2 regions of the Paenibacillus sp. FSL L8-0333 genome follow, and region 1 is predicted to be linked to the other one. Evidence: riboswitches for the same ligand, from Rfam matches in the RefSeq annotation. Region 1 holds a riboswitch; the other holds the start of a gene.

Region 1 (7,918 bases):
TGCCCCCACTCGGGTTCATGTGTTGAATCCAATCATTTCCACTATATGTGTCGTACCCATAGATAACTACTGCGTGCCCGCCACCGGTAGCACTATTCCATTTCCAGCTTACATATATAGGACTGCCAACATTATCAATCTGGTTTTTTACATCGCTGTAAGATAGTGCTCCTGTATGATTCCAACTGGAGACACCATAATCATGAATGCCTTCTTGAACAGTTCCATAAGATTCACTCTCGTCTGTTGTACAGCCGGAGGTTCCCTTCACATGATCATAAAAAGAACATTGGCTTACAGAGATTCCGTAATATTGAAGTATGGTAACGCTGGTCGCAGCCCAGCACCAATTATTCTTAGCTTGTGTAGCTGTAGGGTAGCCAATTAAATTAGTCGCATATGCTTGGGAAACAAAAGAAAAAAGAAAGACTGAAACAAAGGTTCCAACAAGCATCAATCTCTTTTTTAAAGATAGTTTCATGAATGGAATCAGCTCCTTATTATGGATTAATATTCCTTTTAATAACACTATTAAAATACCATATATTAACTTATGTGTAAAGTTTAAATATTTTTTCGTTTTTATAATAGATTCTACACATTTGATATGGAGAGGGGGATACTGATATGGATAAGGAAATATTGATGCTCGTAGGAATACGTGCTCCAATGATCCAAAGCAAGCCATTCATAACAAAAGCCACTCCGCTAAGGAATGGCTTTTCTTCATTTACTCTGCAATTACTAGTTACAACTGAGGTTCCTTGCTAACTAGGTTTGCTTTCTTTTCAATCATGAGCTTGTTTTTCGTGGGCATAAATAATGTTATAACAAATGCGGCAATGGATAAAATCATCATGAAGTAGTAGGCGTCACTTGCCCCAAGAATCGATGTAAGGGATTTAAGGATCTCAGGAGTAGCGGAGGGATTATTCTGCATCAGTGTAGTTGCATGACTGGTTGCCTGCACTGTATAAATTGTAATTACGACAGCAGTACCAATGGCCCCGGCAATTTGGCGAACGGTATTATTCACAGCTGTACCATGAGTGCCGAGTTGTTTGGGCAACGCATTTAGTCCGGCTGTATTGAGTGGCATAGTAATGAAGCTTAATCCAATTCGCAGGCCTATGGTACGAATCATTAGATAAGTATACGTGGTCGATTCAGATAAATCTGTTACCGCCCACATAGATGGAATAATAAACAATAGGCCAATGATGAACAGCGGTTTTGCACCGAAACGGTCGTATAATTTACCGGTGACGGGTGACATGAACGCATTTACGAGTGCGCCCGGCAACAATAGTAGTCCTGCATCAAATGCTGTAAACCCGCGACCATTCTGCAGATAAATAGGCAATAAGATCATATCTGCGTACATCATCATTGTGATTAATACGTTAATAAGAGATGTCATCGTAAACACTTTATTTTTGAAGACCGACAGGTTTAGCAGTGGATCATCCGATTTGATTTGTCGAAGACAGAATACGGCTGTTACCACGACCCCAATCCCTAAGGTTAGGATCACGATTACATCATCCCAGCCTTTACTTCCTGCACTACTGAAGCCGTATAAAATTAAGCCGAATCCGACGGTTGATAAAAGAACACTTACCACATCAAGCTTCGACTTAGACGTCTCAGATACATTCACTAAATACTTGAACGCCAACGCTATAACAATGAGGACAAGTGGAATAAGCCCGATAAATAACCAGCGCCAAGAGTGGTATTCGACAACAAATCCCGCAAGGGTCGGCCCAATAGCAGGAGCGAATATCATCGCCAGCCCAAGCAGTCCCATAGCGCTGCCACGTTTTTCAACGGGGAAGATCGCGAGCACAACACTCATCATGAGCGGCATTATAATGCCAGCACCGGCAGCTTGGATCATCCGTCCGATTAAGAGTAGACTAAAGCTCGGCGCTGCTGCACAAATTATAGAACCGATTAATAAAAATGACATGGCACTTATAAATAATTGCCGTGTTGTAAAACGTTTCATTAAATAGGCCGTAATCGGAATCAAAATCCCGTTGATCAGCATAAATCCTGTTGAAATCCATTGTACGGTTGTTGCTGTGACATCAAAAACATCCATCAAACTACTTAAGGCGACATTTAAAAGCGTCTGATTGAGTGTGGATAAGAAACAACCAAAGATTAAGATGGTTAGTAAGATCCCTTTATTTATGTTCTTAGTGTCTTCTTGCATGTTGCAGTCCTCTCTTCATTGCTTTTTCGACATAGTGTCAATAAAATAAATCATATCAGGATTTAAAAAGTATTCCTATTTGCAATTTTATTGAAAATGTCGACTAATCGACAGAATAGGCAAATTAGTTGATGAAAGGCCATTTAAACGATAATAGAGGGATGAAATGACTGAACATAAAAGAGTTGACCCACGAGCCATTCGCTCAAAAAAGATGTTGAAAAACGCTGTTTTTTCATTATTGGCCGACAATGTGGAGATTTCGCAATTGACCGTCCAAAAAATCGCCAACCGCGCGGAACTAAATCGCGCAACGTTTTATTTGCATTATGAGGATATTAACGATTTATTGCGCCAGATCGTACATGAAATCTTCGATGACCTATCCATGAAGGTTGAACCGCTATTACAAATGAAGAGCAACAACGAACAGGAGCAGCTGATCACCTTTTTAAATTATTTTTTTGAATACCGGAAAGTTTTTGCTGTATTGATTGAGCATAAAGGCTTCAAAAACCACTTGACCAACCTGTTAAAAAATACTGTCGAAAAACGAAGAAACGCGAGGAACATTGACTCTACTAAGGAGGTAGTCTCCGTTGATATTATTGCAGCCTCACTACTGGGGATTATTATGTGGTGGATTAAGGATGGCAACCAATATAGCGCTGAATACATAGCGGGGCAAATTACCTTGATGTATAAAAGAAGATATTTATAAGGGCTTTTATGATATATTCAAGTAAAGTTTGAGTCCCTAGCCAATATTCATAAAAAAGGAAGTGCGAACAATGGATTTAGAAACGGTCATGCAAGAGCTTGAAGCTCTCGGCAAGGAACGCACCAAGAAAATATATCTATCCAATGGCGCGCACGAACCGCTTTTTGGTGTGGCCACAGGCCAGATGAAGCCTATCTTCAGAAAAATAAAACATAATCAACCCTTGGCCGAGCAGCTTTATGCTACAGGAAATTATGACGCTATGTATTTTGCCGGGGTGATCGCGGAGCCTAAAGCAATGACAGAGTCGGATTTTGAGCGGTGGATTGCTGGGGCTTATTTTTATATGCTATCGGACTTTGTGGTGGCAGTAACGTTGGCGGAGACGGATATTGCACAAGAGGTTTCTGATAAATGGATTGCAAGTGAGATAGAGTTGAAAATGTCGGCGGGCTGGAACTGTTACTGCTGGCTGCTCGGAAATCGCCCGGACAGTGAATTTTCCGCAGAAAAATTGGCCGCTATGTTGGAGCTTGCTAAAAATACGATTCATGATGCCCCTGAACGAACGAAATACGCAATGAACAATTTCATCTACACTGTGGGCGTATCCTATCTGCCGCTTCATGATAAAGCGGTTGAGATTGCAAAGGAAGTTGGTCCGGTGGAAGTCCATACCGGTAGTGCAAAAAGCAAGATTTTGAATGCTTCAATTAATATTCAAAAGGCAGTTGATAAATCGCAGCTGGGCTTCAAACGAAAACATGTAAGGTGTTAGTCAGTCATGGAGTGCTAAGGAGAGCGTATTGAAGGTTGTGCCTGCAGACAGAAGAATTGGGGGCTTGGCTGACAAGCCCTTAATTGTGTGCAATAAAAGTTAATGGAACAATAATAAAGCGGTAATTAATGTTATTGACAAAATATTTGACAATGATTAGTATTGAAAAATATTAAAAATGAAGTTAGCGACATAAAAATTAAATAATTCGCAAGCTATGATTGCTATGGATCACACTATAGCAGGAGCAGCTTCTGGAGAGACCGTGGGGGAATCCCCCGGCGCCGAAGGGTTCACAATCTCAGGCAAAAGGACAGAAGAGTACTAGATAATTCATTTGTTATTCTGATCATCGTCAGAATAAATAAATGTATTTTATTTATTATTCTTATACCTAAGAGATTGGAGCGTATCCAATCTCTTTTTTGTTATCATTTTCACTTGTTATTTTTTTCACATAAGGGGGAGTTCGAAATGGCAGCACAAGAATTAAAGAGAGATTTAGAGAATCGACATGTTCAGCTCATTGCGATTGGTGGAACCATCGGTACCGGATTATTTTTAGGATCTGGAAAAGCTATACAGCTGGCAGGACCATCGATCATTTTTGCTTATTTAATCGTGGGTATCGCTATTTTCTTTGTGATGAGGGCATTGGGAGAACTTCTGTTGTCAAAAGCAGGTTATCAATCTTTTACAGACATTGCCGAAGACTATCTTGGACCGCGGGCGGCGTTTGTAACTGGATGGACCTATTGGTTTTGCTGGATCATGACGGCTATGGCCGATATTATAGCTGTTGGGGTCTATGTACAATATTGGTTTGATATCCCGCAATGGATACCCGCAGTCATTTGTTTAATTATTTTATTAGGACTCAATTTATTAACTGTAAAAAGCTTTGGCGAATTGGAATTTTGGTTTGCTTTAATTAAGGTAATCACTATTCTCGCGTTAATTGCCATAGGGGTAGTTTTACTGGTGATTGGATTCAAAACAACTACCGGAACGGTTGCGCTCAGTAATATTTGGGCACATGGGGGAGTATTTCCAAACGGGATTTCCGGGTTCTTACTTTCATTTCAAATGGTTGTGTTTGCTTTTGTGGGTGTGGAATTGGTGGGGGTATCAGCAGCGGAAACATCCAATCCAGAAAAAACTATCCCATCGGCGATTAATAAAATACCTTTACGAATTCTATTTTTCTACGTGGGTGCTATTATTGCCTTATTATGCATCAACGCTTGGACAGAACTAAACCCGGCAGAAAGTCCTTTTGTTAAAACATTTAGTTTAGTGGGGATTCCGATTGCCGCGGGGGTTATTAATTTCGTTGTATTAACTTCAGCTGCTTCTGCTTGTAACAGCGGGATGTTCTCAACAAGCCGGATTCTATACAATCTAAGCAGAAATGACCAGGCTCCAGCCAACTTTGCAAAGCTTAATAAAAATCATGTACCAAGTAATGCTTTATTCATATCCACGCTTGTCTTATCTGTAGGGGCTTTGTTGAGTAAGCTGATTCCGGAGACGGCCTTTGGCATCGTGACAACGATTAGTGCCATTTGTTTCATCTGGGTTTGGGGCGTCGTTCTAATTTGCCATTTGCGATATAAAAAGACGAAGCCGGAATTGCAGGCCAAATCAAAATTCAAGGCACCGTTCACACCTTTTGTGAATTATGTTGTTCTAGCCTTGTTTGCAATCATACTCATAATTATGCTGTTTGCTGATGAAACTCGTCCGGCATTATTGTTGACGCCTTTATGGTTTATTTTATTATTTGTTTTGTATTCGATAAATAGAAGAAAGAGGGAAAGAGATAATAAAATAATCAGGACCGAAACACCTCTCTAGTTTATGAGGAAAGCTTTAACCGGCGCAGAAGCCGTGGTTATATTCAACCGCGACTGGGCAGGGAGCCCTTGCCGGTTTCAAGCGTTCCTACATGGACGTTTGCTTAAAGAATATGCAAAGTTAAACAGAAAACCGGAAGATACTGTTAAAATGGTATCTCCCGGTTTTTTAGTTTTTTACAAACTATAATATCATCGAGTTTACAGTTTTTTTCAGTTATTGTTTATTACTATTTCAACTGATATAATTCTTATTTCGACAATAAGTTTACAAGTAAGATAACTATCGTAATGGTAAAATCAATTTAAAAGTGGTGAATTCATGAGAGAGTTCTACAGTCGGGTGAATCGAAAAACCTATTACATATTAATGTTAATGATCATCGTTCTTATGATGTTTGGATTGATACTATCTACCCTAGAGTTAGATGGGATTGATTTTGGTTATATCATTCATTTTTTATGTGTGGCGTTTCTAACGGTTTGTTTATGGATTTACCCTGAGCATGAGACACATACTTTTAGAAAGATTATCATTCTATTTGGATTTGCGTATTTTTATACGCTATTCTTTTTATATCCTCAAACATGGACTACCTATATCCTCATTTGTCTTATTCCTGCACTGTCTATTCTATTTTTTGATTTAAAATTGTTCTATTTTTCCTTCATTATAAATGGGGTACTAATGGTAGTTACATTTGGCTATATCCTCTTGATTGATAGAGGGGATTTATATACATATTTACATTATGATATGCTAGGCAATTTCATTAATATAATAGCGGTTCAAGTGTTATTATTTTTCATTTTTCAAATATCATTTAAACGGATGAAAAAACAGCAGCTTTATTATGAACAATTACAGCAATCTGAGCGTTTAAAGATGGTTGGACAATTAACAGCTGCCGTTGCGCACGAAATTAGAAATCCAGTGACAGTGGTTAGAGGTTTTTTGCAGTTTTTTGATGAGGATCCTTCATTTGATGATCCTATGAAAAGAAAATTTAAATTAATGATTGATGAATTAAACACAGTAGAACAGATTATCTCGCAATTTCTAACCCTTTCAAAGCCAAATGGAGAGCAAAAATTAGAAAAAGTAGATGTGAAGGATGTACTTGAAAGTGTTACAGGATTGCTCCATTCCTACGCAATGTTATCTGATAATCAAATCGTTACCTACGTAGAAGAAGATTGCATGATTTCTATTAATAAAATTGAATTTAAGCAGCTGCTTATTAATATAATAAAAAATGCTTTAGAGGCTTCGGAAGTTGGTAAATCTGTCTCTATTATGGCGAATAGGAACAATAATTTTATTGAGATAACAATCATCGATGAAGGAAGCGGGATGTCGGAAGCTGAGGTTAAGTCGCTAGGCACTCCTTTTTATTCATTAAAAAGTAATGGAACAGGTTTAGGATTAATGATTTGCTTTAATATCGTAGAAAAATACGGCGGGGAAATTTATTATAGTAGCTCTGAAGGTAAGGGGACAACAGCTACTATCCGCTTTTTAGCTATAAATGATCAGTAATAATGAGCCTTCTTTCAATTGAACAAAGGGGATTACCTCAAGCCTTCGGCTGGAGAGGTAATCCCCTTTTCCTAGCTGCGTTAACGATTATTTTAGAGGGATTTTGATCTCCAGTTGCTTGTTATAATTTTTAACTACATTGCCTTTGGCATCTAATTTATAAGCCCCGGTGTTGCCTTTTTCAAATACGGCTTGATAAGGTCTGATAACTAGATATTCAGCGGCTGAGCGAGGCGCTTCGAACAATAAATCTTCAGAAACCGTATTTTGAGTTGCTGCAATAGAATCTCTTGCAATAGATTCTAATTTATTGCCCAGATTATCATAAATGTCATATCCTAAAGCCTGGCCTTGGGTGGCAACCCCTTTAACCGCTAAAGCGATACGCACAGAAGTCTCTCCCGCAGCAACACGGGTGGTTTTGATTTCAAATTGGTTGTCTTTCTTTATAGCAGGCAGCTGAATGTTACGCACTAATCCTGCTTGCTTGAGAGAAAATTTAAGTACATACGGTTCATCGATTCCGTTAAGCTTCACATGGATACTCAATTCAGAGGAAGCCAGGCTTGCCTTTTGTTGCTCAGTTAGCCATTCGGTCTGCAATACAACAACCGCCTTGTTGGCATCACCGTCACTGATCCAGCGTGGTGTTTTTAAATCAATGCCTCCTGGTTGAGTGAGCTTGGCGTCTATTCCCACAATAGTACCTTCTGCAAGATAGGGCTCACCTTTATCATTTAAAGTTACTCCTGCGAGCATTCCTGAAAATAGCGATCCCTCACGGCTCAGGTCGATCTTAATA
Region 2 (7,918 bases), 450 kb from region 1:
TTTTGGACGAGCTCGACAAGGAACTCGAGAAAAGTGGACACCGCTTCGTCCGTTATGCGGACGACTGTAACATCTATGTGAAAACACTAAGAGCAGGAGAGCGAGTGAAGGCATCCGTCACCAGATTCATTGAGACAAGACTAAAACTAAAGGTGAACCAAGCGAAGAGTGCGGTGGACCGCCCATGGAGACGGAAATTTCTTGGGTTTTGCTTTAGTAGCGATAAAGAGCCCAAGGTGAGGATAGCAAAACAGTCCTTGCAGAAAGCGAAGGCTCGAATTCGGGAGATAACGTCCCGGAAGAAAGCGATGCGAACGGAAGAGCGAATCCAGGAGCTCAATCGATACTTGATGGGATGGCACGGATATTTCTCGCTGGCGGATACGCCAAGTGCCTTTAAAGCGATGGATATGTGGATTCGAAGGAGATTGCGAATGTGTCTCTGGAAGCAATGGAAGAACCCGAGAACCAAAGTCAAAAGGCTTATATCCTTAGGCGTGCCTAAGGATATAAGCCTTTTGAGTGGGGAAATACTCGGAAAGGGTATTGGCGAATTGCAGGGAGTCCAATTCTGCAACGTGCATTGAATAACCAATATTGGGAATCCAATGGATTAAAGAGTGTATTGGACAGATACAACTCCTTACGGAAAACCGCCGTATACCGAACGGTACGTACGGTGGTGTGAGAGGCCGGGGGCTCGCCGCCCCCTCCTACTCGATTTATTATTGAAATATTAACCGCAAGAACAATTCAAAACCGGCTTACGCGCAGCCTGTGTCTCATCCAAACGGCTAATCTCTGTGGTATGCGGTGCGTTGATTACGATTTCCGGTGTCTCCTGCGCTTCTTTAACGATCTGAATCATCGTATCGATAAAGCCGTCTAGCGTTTCTTTACTTTCGGTTTCCGTCGGCTCGATCATCATGCATTCCTCAACGGTCAGAGGGAAGTACACGGTTGGCGGGTGGTAGCCGAAGTCGAGCAATCGTTTAGCGACGTCTAAGGTGCGCACGCCATATTGCTTGAGGTTTTTGCCGGACATAACGAATTCATGCTTACATACACCCGGATATGGGATTTCAAAATACGGCGCCAGACGGTGCATCATATAGTTCGCATTCAGCACGGCATTTTCGGATACCTCACGTAGTCCGTCTGGACCATAGGTGCGAATGTAGGCATAGGCACGAACCAGAATACCAAAGTTTCCGTAAAAAGCTTTCACGCGTCCAATGGATTCGGGTCCGCCGAAGTCGAGTGAGAAGCTGCTATCTTCACTCTTCACCACAGTAGGTTGTGGTAGGAATGGAATCAAGATGGATTTTACGCCGACTGGTCCGGCCCCAGGGCCGCCACCGCCATGTGGGGTGCTCATTGTCTTATGCAAGTTCAGATGCACAACGTCAAAGCCCATGTCGCCAGGTCGGGTAATGCCCATAATGGCATTGGAGTTGGCTCCATCGTAATAGAGTAAGCCCCCTGCTTCATGCACGATCTCAGCAATCTCGACGATTTGGGTTTCGAACAAGCCGAGTGTGCTTGGGTTAGTTAGCATTAGTGCGGCTGTGTCGCTACCGACGGCTGCTTTCAGTGCTTCAAGATCGACCATTCCTTTATCTGTGGAAGGGATCGTGATCGTTTCAAGTCCTGCTGCTGAGGCACTAGCAGGATTGGTTCCGTGCGAGGAATCCGGCACGATAACCTTAGTACGCGTCTCGCCGCGACTTTCATGGTAGGCGCGGATCATCATGAGGCCGGTCCATTCACCATGAGCACCTGCGGCAGGCTGTAAGGATACTGCATCCATGCCCGTCAGCGCGGACAGATCATTTTGCAGGGTATACATTAATTCCAGTGCGCCTTGAATACTTTCTTCCGGTTGGTAGGGATGAATTTTGGCGAAGCCGGAGAAGCGGGCAACATCTTCGTTAATCTTCGGATTGTATTTCATCGTGCATGAACCGAGTGGATAGAAGCCATTGTCTACACCAAAGTTACGACGTGAAAGAGAAGTGTAGTGGCGAATGACATCCACTTCCGATACTTCTGGAAGTACGACGGGTTCGCTACGGAGTAAACCTGATGGAATCAGGGACTCCAAGGTTTCTTCCTGTGGTACATCGCATAGTGGCAAAGAATAGGCCGAACGGCCGGGACGGCTTAATTCAAAAATTAGACTTTGCTCCGGTTTCATAAACAGCCCTCCAGTGCGCTAGCGAATTGGTCGATTTCGGTTTTGCTTCTTTTTTCCGTTACGGCAACCAGCATATGTCCAGCAAGTTCAGGATAATCACGACCCAGATCATAACCGCCGAGATAATCGTCCTTCAGCAGCTTAGAATTAATAGCGGTCACGCTGCTGCCTTCAGGAAGCTTCACAACAAATTCGTTAAAGAATGGGGAGGAGAAGGCAAGTTCAGCACCTGTTAGTCCGCTAAGTTTATTAGCAGCGTAATGGCTTTTGCGAATATTTAGCTCGCCTACTTCACGCATGCCTTCTTTGCCCATAACGGACAAGTAGACGGATGCGCAGAGAGCCAGCAGCGCCTGATTGGAGCAGATATTCGATGTCGCTTTTTCACGACGAATATGCTGCTCACGCGCTTGAAGTGTAAGAACGAAGCCACGTTTACCGTTACGGTCTACCGTTTGGCCAACGATCCGGCCTGGCATGCGGCGCATCAGGTGATCAGCTACGGCAAAGAATCCGCAAGTTGGACCCCCGAGAGAAGCTGGAATACCAAGTGGCTGAGCATCACCCACTACGATGTCGGCTCCAAGTTTGCCCGGAGTTTCAAGTACACCTAGAGCTATTGGGTTCGCGCTGACTACAAGAAGACCTTTAACCGCGTGAATCAGCGGCTCAACCGAGCGAAGATCCTCGATGCTGCCGAAGAAGTTAGGCGATTGAATAAGCACTGCGGCAGTATCTCCATCGATAGCTTCAGCGAGTTTAGCTTGATCGGTAACACCGTCTTTATAGTCAATCTCCACCACCTCCAGACCCCAAGCATTAGCCGAAGTACATAGCACTTGGCGAGCCTCAGGATGAACGGTACGGGAGACGATTAATTTTTTGCGTTTGGTAGCACCAGCCGCGAGAACCGCTGCTTCGGATAAAGCTGTAGCGCCATCATACATACTGGCATTGGCAACTTTCATACCGGTTAGTTCGCAAATGTAGGATTGGAATTCGAAGATCGCTTGCAGCTCACCTTGGCTGATCTCCGGTTGATAAGGAGTGTAGGCAGTGTAGAATTCAGAACGGGAAATGACATGGTTGATGACCACAGGGATGTGATGATCGTATAATCCGGCGCCGAGGAAGCTGGCGTGAGAATCAAAGTCGGCATTTTGGTCAGCCAAACCTTTCATGTGGCGCAGCAGGGCGTATTCATCGAGTGGTTCAGACATCGGCATAGTGCCTTGGTAACGTACCGCTTCAGGAATATCGGAGAACAGCTCATCTATAGACTGAATCCCGACGGCCTCCATCATCTCTACGCGGTCCTGTTCTGTCATGGGCAGATAACGGTGCTTCATTAAGGTTTCACTCCTTGGCTTTTTTTAAAATATAAGAAAGTACAATTTTCACGCTATACTTTATCCTTCTATTTCTCGCTTAAAAGCTCACCGTCCTTATATGGACGCTAAAGGCGTTTATACTTGTAAAAAGGGGCCTTGATCACTACAGCCTTAAGCTGCTTGCCGCGTATCTCTACGTAAACCTCTGTGCCTATTTCACTGTAAGCAGCATCAATCAAAGCCAACCCCAGGTTCCGTTTCAGCGTAGGGGACTGTGTTCCGGTTGTGACCTCACCAATCTTAACCCCATCTGCCCAAACAGGATAATGGGAGCGTGGAATGCCTCGATCAATCATTTCTAGGCCGACAAGGCGACGGGGAATCCCAGCTTCTTTTTGCTGTATTAGTGCATCGCGTCCGATAAAGTCTATTTTGTCCAGCTTCACGAAGAACTGTACTCCTGCTTCAAGCGGGGTGATGTCAGCGGATAGTTCCTGACCGTACAGTGGTAATTTTGCCTCAAAACGCAGGGTATCCCGTGCACCCAGTCCAGCAGGTGTTAATCCGTGGGGCGCGCCTGCTGCAAGCAGTCCGTTCCATAACGTTTCTGCACCTTCCAGCGGAGCGTAAATCTCGAAGCCATCTTCACCGGTATAACCCGTACGGGAGATAAGTACCTCTACACCGCAAACGGTGGCGCGTTCGATGAAATGGAAAGGCTTGAGTGTTGAAATAGGAGCATCAGTAACTTCCGCGAGAATGGTTTCTGCCAGAGGACCCTGCAAGGCGAGCAAAAGCGTCTCGTCAGAGACATTAGTGAGCGTGACTTCATCGAATTCAGAGGTCAAATGCTCTTGCAGCCACTGCAAGTCCTTGTCGATGTTGGAGGCATTAACGACGAGCATATAACGCCCTTCGCTTAGGCGATACACGAGTAGGTCGTCGACAACTCCGCCATTTGGATAACAGAGCAGTGTATATTGTGCCGCACCATCCGTGAGGCGGCTGACATCATTGGTTGTCATTTTTTGCAAAAAGGCTTCTGCACCGTTTCCAATCACCATGAATTCACCCATATGCGATACATCGAACAGCCCAGCCTGCTGGCGAACGGCTTCGTGCTCTTTCACGATACCTGTAAACTGTACTGGCAGCTCCCAGCCACCGAAGTCAATGCACCTGGACTCCGCATAAGCGGAATAGAGATCATAAAAAGGTGTTCTTCTCAAAGCATCCATGTCGTCACTCCCCTTGATCTGATTACATACGAAAAAAGGACAGGCAGAAGCAATCATGCATAAATGCACAAATCGCTTTCTGCTCTGTCCTTTGTACCTGAGAGTTACCCTGCCGTAACTAGCTTGCAGGTTTCCCCGTTGGTGATCTGACGCATCTAGCCTTGCGTCTGATGCTCTCCAGAGATACGTCCGACAAAGGTCCTTTTGCCTGAGAGATTCACCCCTGTTAGGGCTTACTCCTTCGGCGCCGTCTTCAAGTGAGACAGTCTCTCCCTATGCCATCATCCGCAATTATATTTCTTCGAGAAACGGTTATTGTCTATAAAAAGACGACAACGTCATTTCTTCTTGTATGTCTCCATTAAACGGGTATAGTCGGGCGCTGTCAACAAGAAAACGTCGAAAAAATGACAAATTTAAATTTCCTGTTAGTAATATTGACATTGTGAGCCGGGATAACTTAGGCTATAACTAAATTTAGAACTCCAAATTGGAAATGAGGCGGCTTGAAATGAGTGAAGTATTAGACAACCTTCTTTACAGCGAAGAGCATGAATGGGCACAGCAAGTAGAAGGGCGAGTAGTACGTGTTGGGATTACGGACCATGCTCAGCATTTATTAGGCGACATCGTATTTGTTGAGTTTCCTGAGGTAGGATCAACCATTTCGGCCGGTGACAGCGTAGGCAGTATCGAATCCGTTAAGACGGTATCGGAATTGTATTCGCCCGTCTCTGGGACGGTTACCAAGGTGAATGATGGATTAGAAGCTAGTCCGGAGCTTATCAATGATCAGCCATATGGCGGGGGTTGGATTTTTGAGATTGAAGTTGATGGAGAATATGCTGATGCTGTAAAAGGTCTGTTAGATGCAGCCGGTTATAGCGCGTTAGTTGCTGAATAATTGGAAATTGGGGACGGGAAATAGTCTGATCAAGTGTGATGTTTTTAGCAGCAAGTTTCTGCGATTTGGGGACTTGCTGTTTGTGTTTCTTATGTAGATTGTGCGAGTATCCGTAAACCCAATCGAGTGGTTTGAGGGTCTAGTGGAGTATGGAATTAGGGAAAACCTCCCTCATTTTAGACGATTATAGCTTGAGAGTTAGGGTTTTAGGGAATTCCTCCCTAATCATCTCGGTAAAACCACTATTTCAGACTAAAAAGAGTAATAATCAGGGAGTAATTCCCTCATTCCGCGATTGGATACGATAATAGGTGAATAATCAGGGAGGTTTTCCCTAATTAAATTGGATGAAGCCCCTTGTTAGCTCAATGTGGTAATTGCAAAGGCTCCTGCCGCCGAACTTAGCTCTGAGCGCAAGCAACTATATTTTATTCCACCTCTTGAAGCTGTCGAAGTACAATGATCTCTACGCGTCGATTTTTTTGTTTGCCTGCTACCGTAGTATTATCTGCTGTTGGTCGGGTATCGGCATAACCTGCATATTGAAAAGTGTCCGGGTTCAGTCCTTCATTATCTAAGAAAAAGCGCAGCACAGAAAGCGCACGAGCACCCGATAGCTCCCAATTGTCGTTATAACGGGAAGCTGATGACACTGGTGTATTATCCGTATGTCCTTCAATGCTGATCGTTGCCCCGATATCTTTGAATAAGCCTGACAACTGCTGAAGAGCAGGAAGGGCTGGTGACTTCACATCTGCTTTACCCACATCAAAAAGAAAACGGTCGCTGAGCGTGATTTCTATGCCCTGCGGTTTGTCGGCTACAAATATTTGTTCACCGAGATTATTCTCCTCCACATAGTGGGTGATCACACCCATTAACTCAGCAAGCTTCGCCTCTTGTTCTCGAAAAGCCAACTCCCGTGCTGAAGGTGTTTCATTCTCCGTTTGTTTATCAGAACCGTCATTTGGTTTTGCAGTTGCGTTCCCATTCCCATCTGTACTCTCTGGTTTGTTGTCGGGGGTCTTTCCAGCATCTAAAATACCATCTCCGCCTTCAAGAACAGTGCTGCTCGACTTGAAAGTCTGGGATAAAGAGCCGGTTACGATATTGTATTTGTCAGTGTCCAGGCTGCTCATCGCATACAATATAACGAAAAATATAAGTAAAAGCGTAATTAGATCTGCGTAAGTAATCATCCAACGATCACGGCTTTCTCGATTCTCTACCCGCCGTTTGCGCCGGTCTCTTTGTCTCATATAAAACCTCTTGCTTCTGCACGGTCATCTGTGGTGGTGTCTGAAATGAAGGAGTTCAGTTTTTTACGCACCAGCAACGGATGATCCCCGTTTTGTAGAGAAAGAATGCCTACTAGCAGCATCTCCATGCTATGCAGCTCACTTTGGCTGCGGGATTTGATTTTGGAAGCAATGGGTAAAAATATTAGATTAGCGATGGCTACTCCGTACAGTGTTGCAGTGAACGCTACTGCGATAGAGGTACCTAGATTTGATGGGTCTGTAAGGTTGCCCAGTACCCTAATGAGTCCCATAACTGTACCGATGATCCCCATCGTTGGAGCATATCCGCCAGCGGCTTCAAAAATCTTGGCGTAGCTTTCATGCTTCAATTCTTTCGCATCCATTTCCAATTCCAAAATCTGTCTTACCTGCTCAGGGTCAGTGCCATCGACGATAAGCAGCAGTCCTTCACGGGTAAAAGGATCAGGATGTACCTCCGCTTGTTTTTCGAGCATTAAAACGCCGCCACGGCGGGCCACTGTGGCCATTGCGATGAGCTCTTCTGCCTTCTCTTCATCACGTTCAGGATTGCGGCCAAAAGCCATGCGCAGAGCGGTGGGAATGGAGCGTAGCTTAGCTGCCGGGAAGCTGATCATTACGGCGGCAATCGTACCTCCAAATACAATCAAAGCTGCATTAAGCTGCAGCAGTCCGGAAAGGCTTCCGCCTTCCCAGAGGTAGCCGCCGATTAGCGCAGCCAGTCCGGCCACTAGGCCGATTATTGCGGTAATATCCATGCTTCAAGCTCCTAACATTTCTGTGTATTATGGTTTGCATCGATCTAAGCAACACTGTATAATGAACGGGAACACATATTCTTATCTTCCATATTTTTTACTATCGTATGGAGAGAGAAGATTCAGACAACAATTATAATATATTAATCTAGTTTAGACGATAGAGGGGAGACGGGCAAATGAGTGATATTGTCGTCAGTACGAAGACTT

The links. Region 1 has a riboswitch for glycine ahead of NYE72_RS30025 (amino acid permease). Riboswitches for the same ligand answer to the same signal wherever they lie in the genome.
Region 2: it holds a riboswitch for glycine, as region 1 does, so the genes downstream of both, gcvT (glycine cleavage system aminomethyltransferase GcvT) here and NYE72_RS30025 (amino acid permease) in region 1, are expected to answer to the same signal.

Annotation. Positions count from the first base shown of each region.
Region 1 covers NZ_CP150186.1:6,729,444-6,737,361, reverse strand. The annotation lists gene NYE72_RS30045 (C39 family peptidase) at 1-481, opposite strand, end outside; gene NYE72_RS30040 (DHA2 family efflux MFS transporter permease subunit) at 749-2,221, opposite strand; gene NYE72_RS30035 (TetR-like C-terminal domain-containing protein) at 2,388-2,942, shown strand; gene NYE72_RS30030 (DNA alkylation repair protein) at 3,013-3,720, shown strand; glycine riboswitch at 3,965-4,047, shown strand; gene NYE72_RS30025 (amino acid permease) at 4,195-5,577, shown strand; gene NYE72_RS30020 (HAMP domain-containing sensor histidine kinase) at 5,899-7,116, shown strand; gene NYE72_RS30015 (DUF5643 domain-containing protein) at 7,204-7,918, opposite strand, start outside.
Region 2 covers NZ_CP150186.1:6,281,177-6,289,094, reverse strand. The annotation lists partial or broken gene NYE72_RS28115 (reverse transcriptase domain-containing protein) at 1-688, shown strand, start outside; gene gcvPB (aminomethyl-transferring glycine dehydrogenase subunit GcvPB) at 737-2,197, opposite strand; gene gcvPA (aminomethyl-transferring glycine dehydrogenase subunit GcvPA) at 2,194-3,546, opposite strand; gene gcvT (glycine cleavage system aminomethyltransferase GcvT) at 3,654-4,766, opposite strand; glycine riboswitch at 4,953-5,051, opposite strand; gene gcvH (glycine cleavage system protein GcvH) at 5,278-5,670, shown strand; gene NYE72_RS28090 (flagellar motor protein MotB) at 6,099-6,929, opposite strand; gene NYE72_RS28085 (flagellar motor protein) at 6,926-7,708, opposite strand; gene uvrB (excinuclease ABC subunit UvrB) at 7,888-7,918, shown strand, end outside.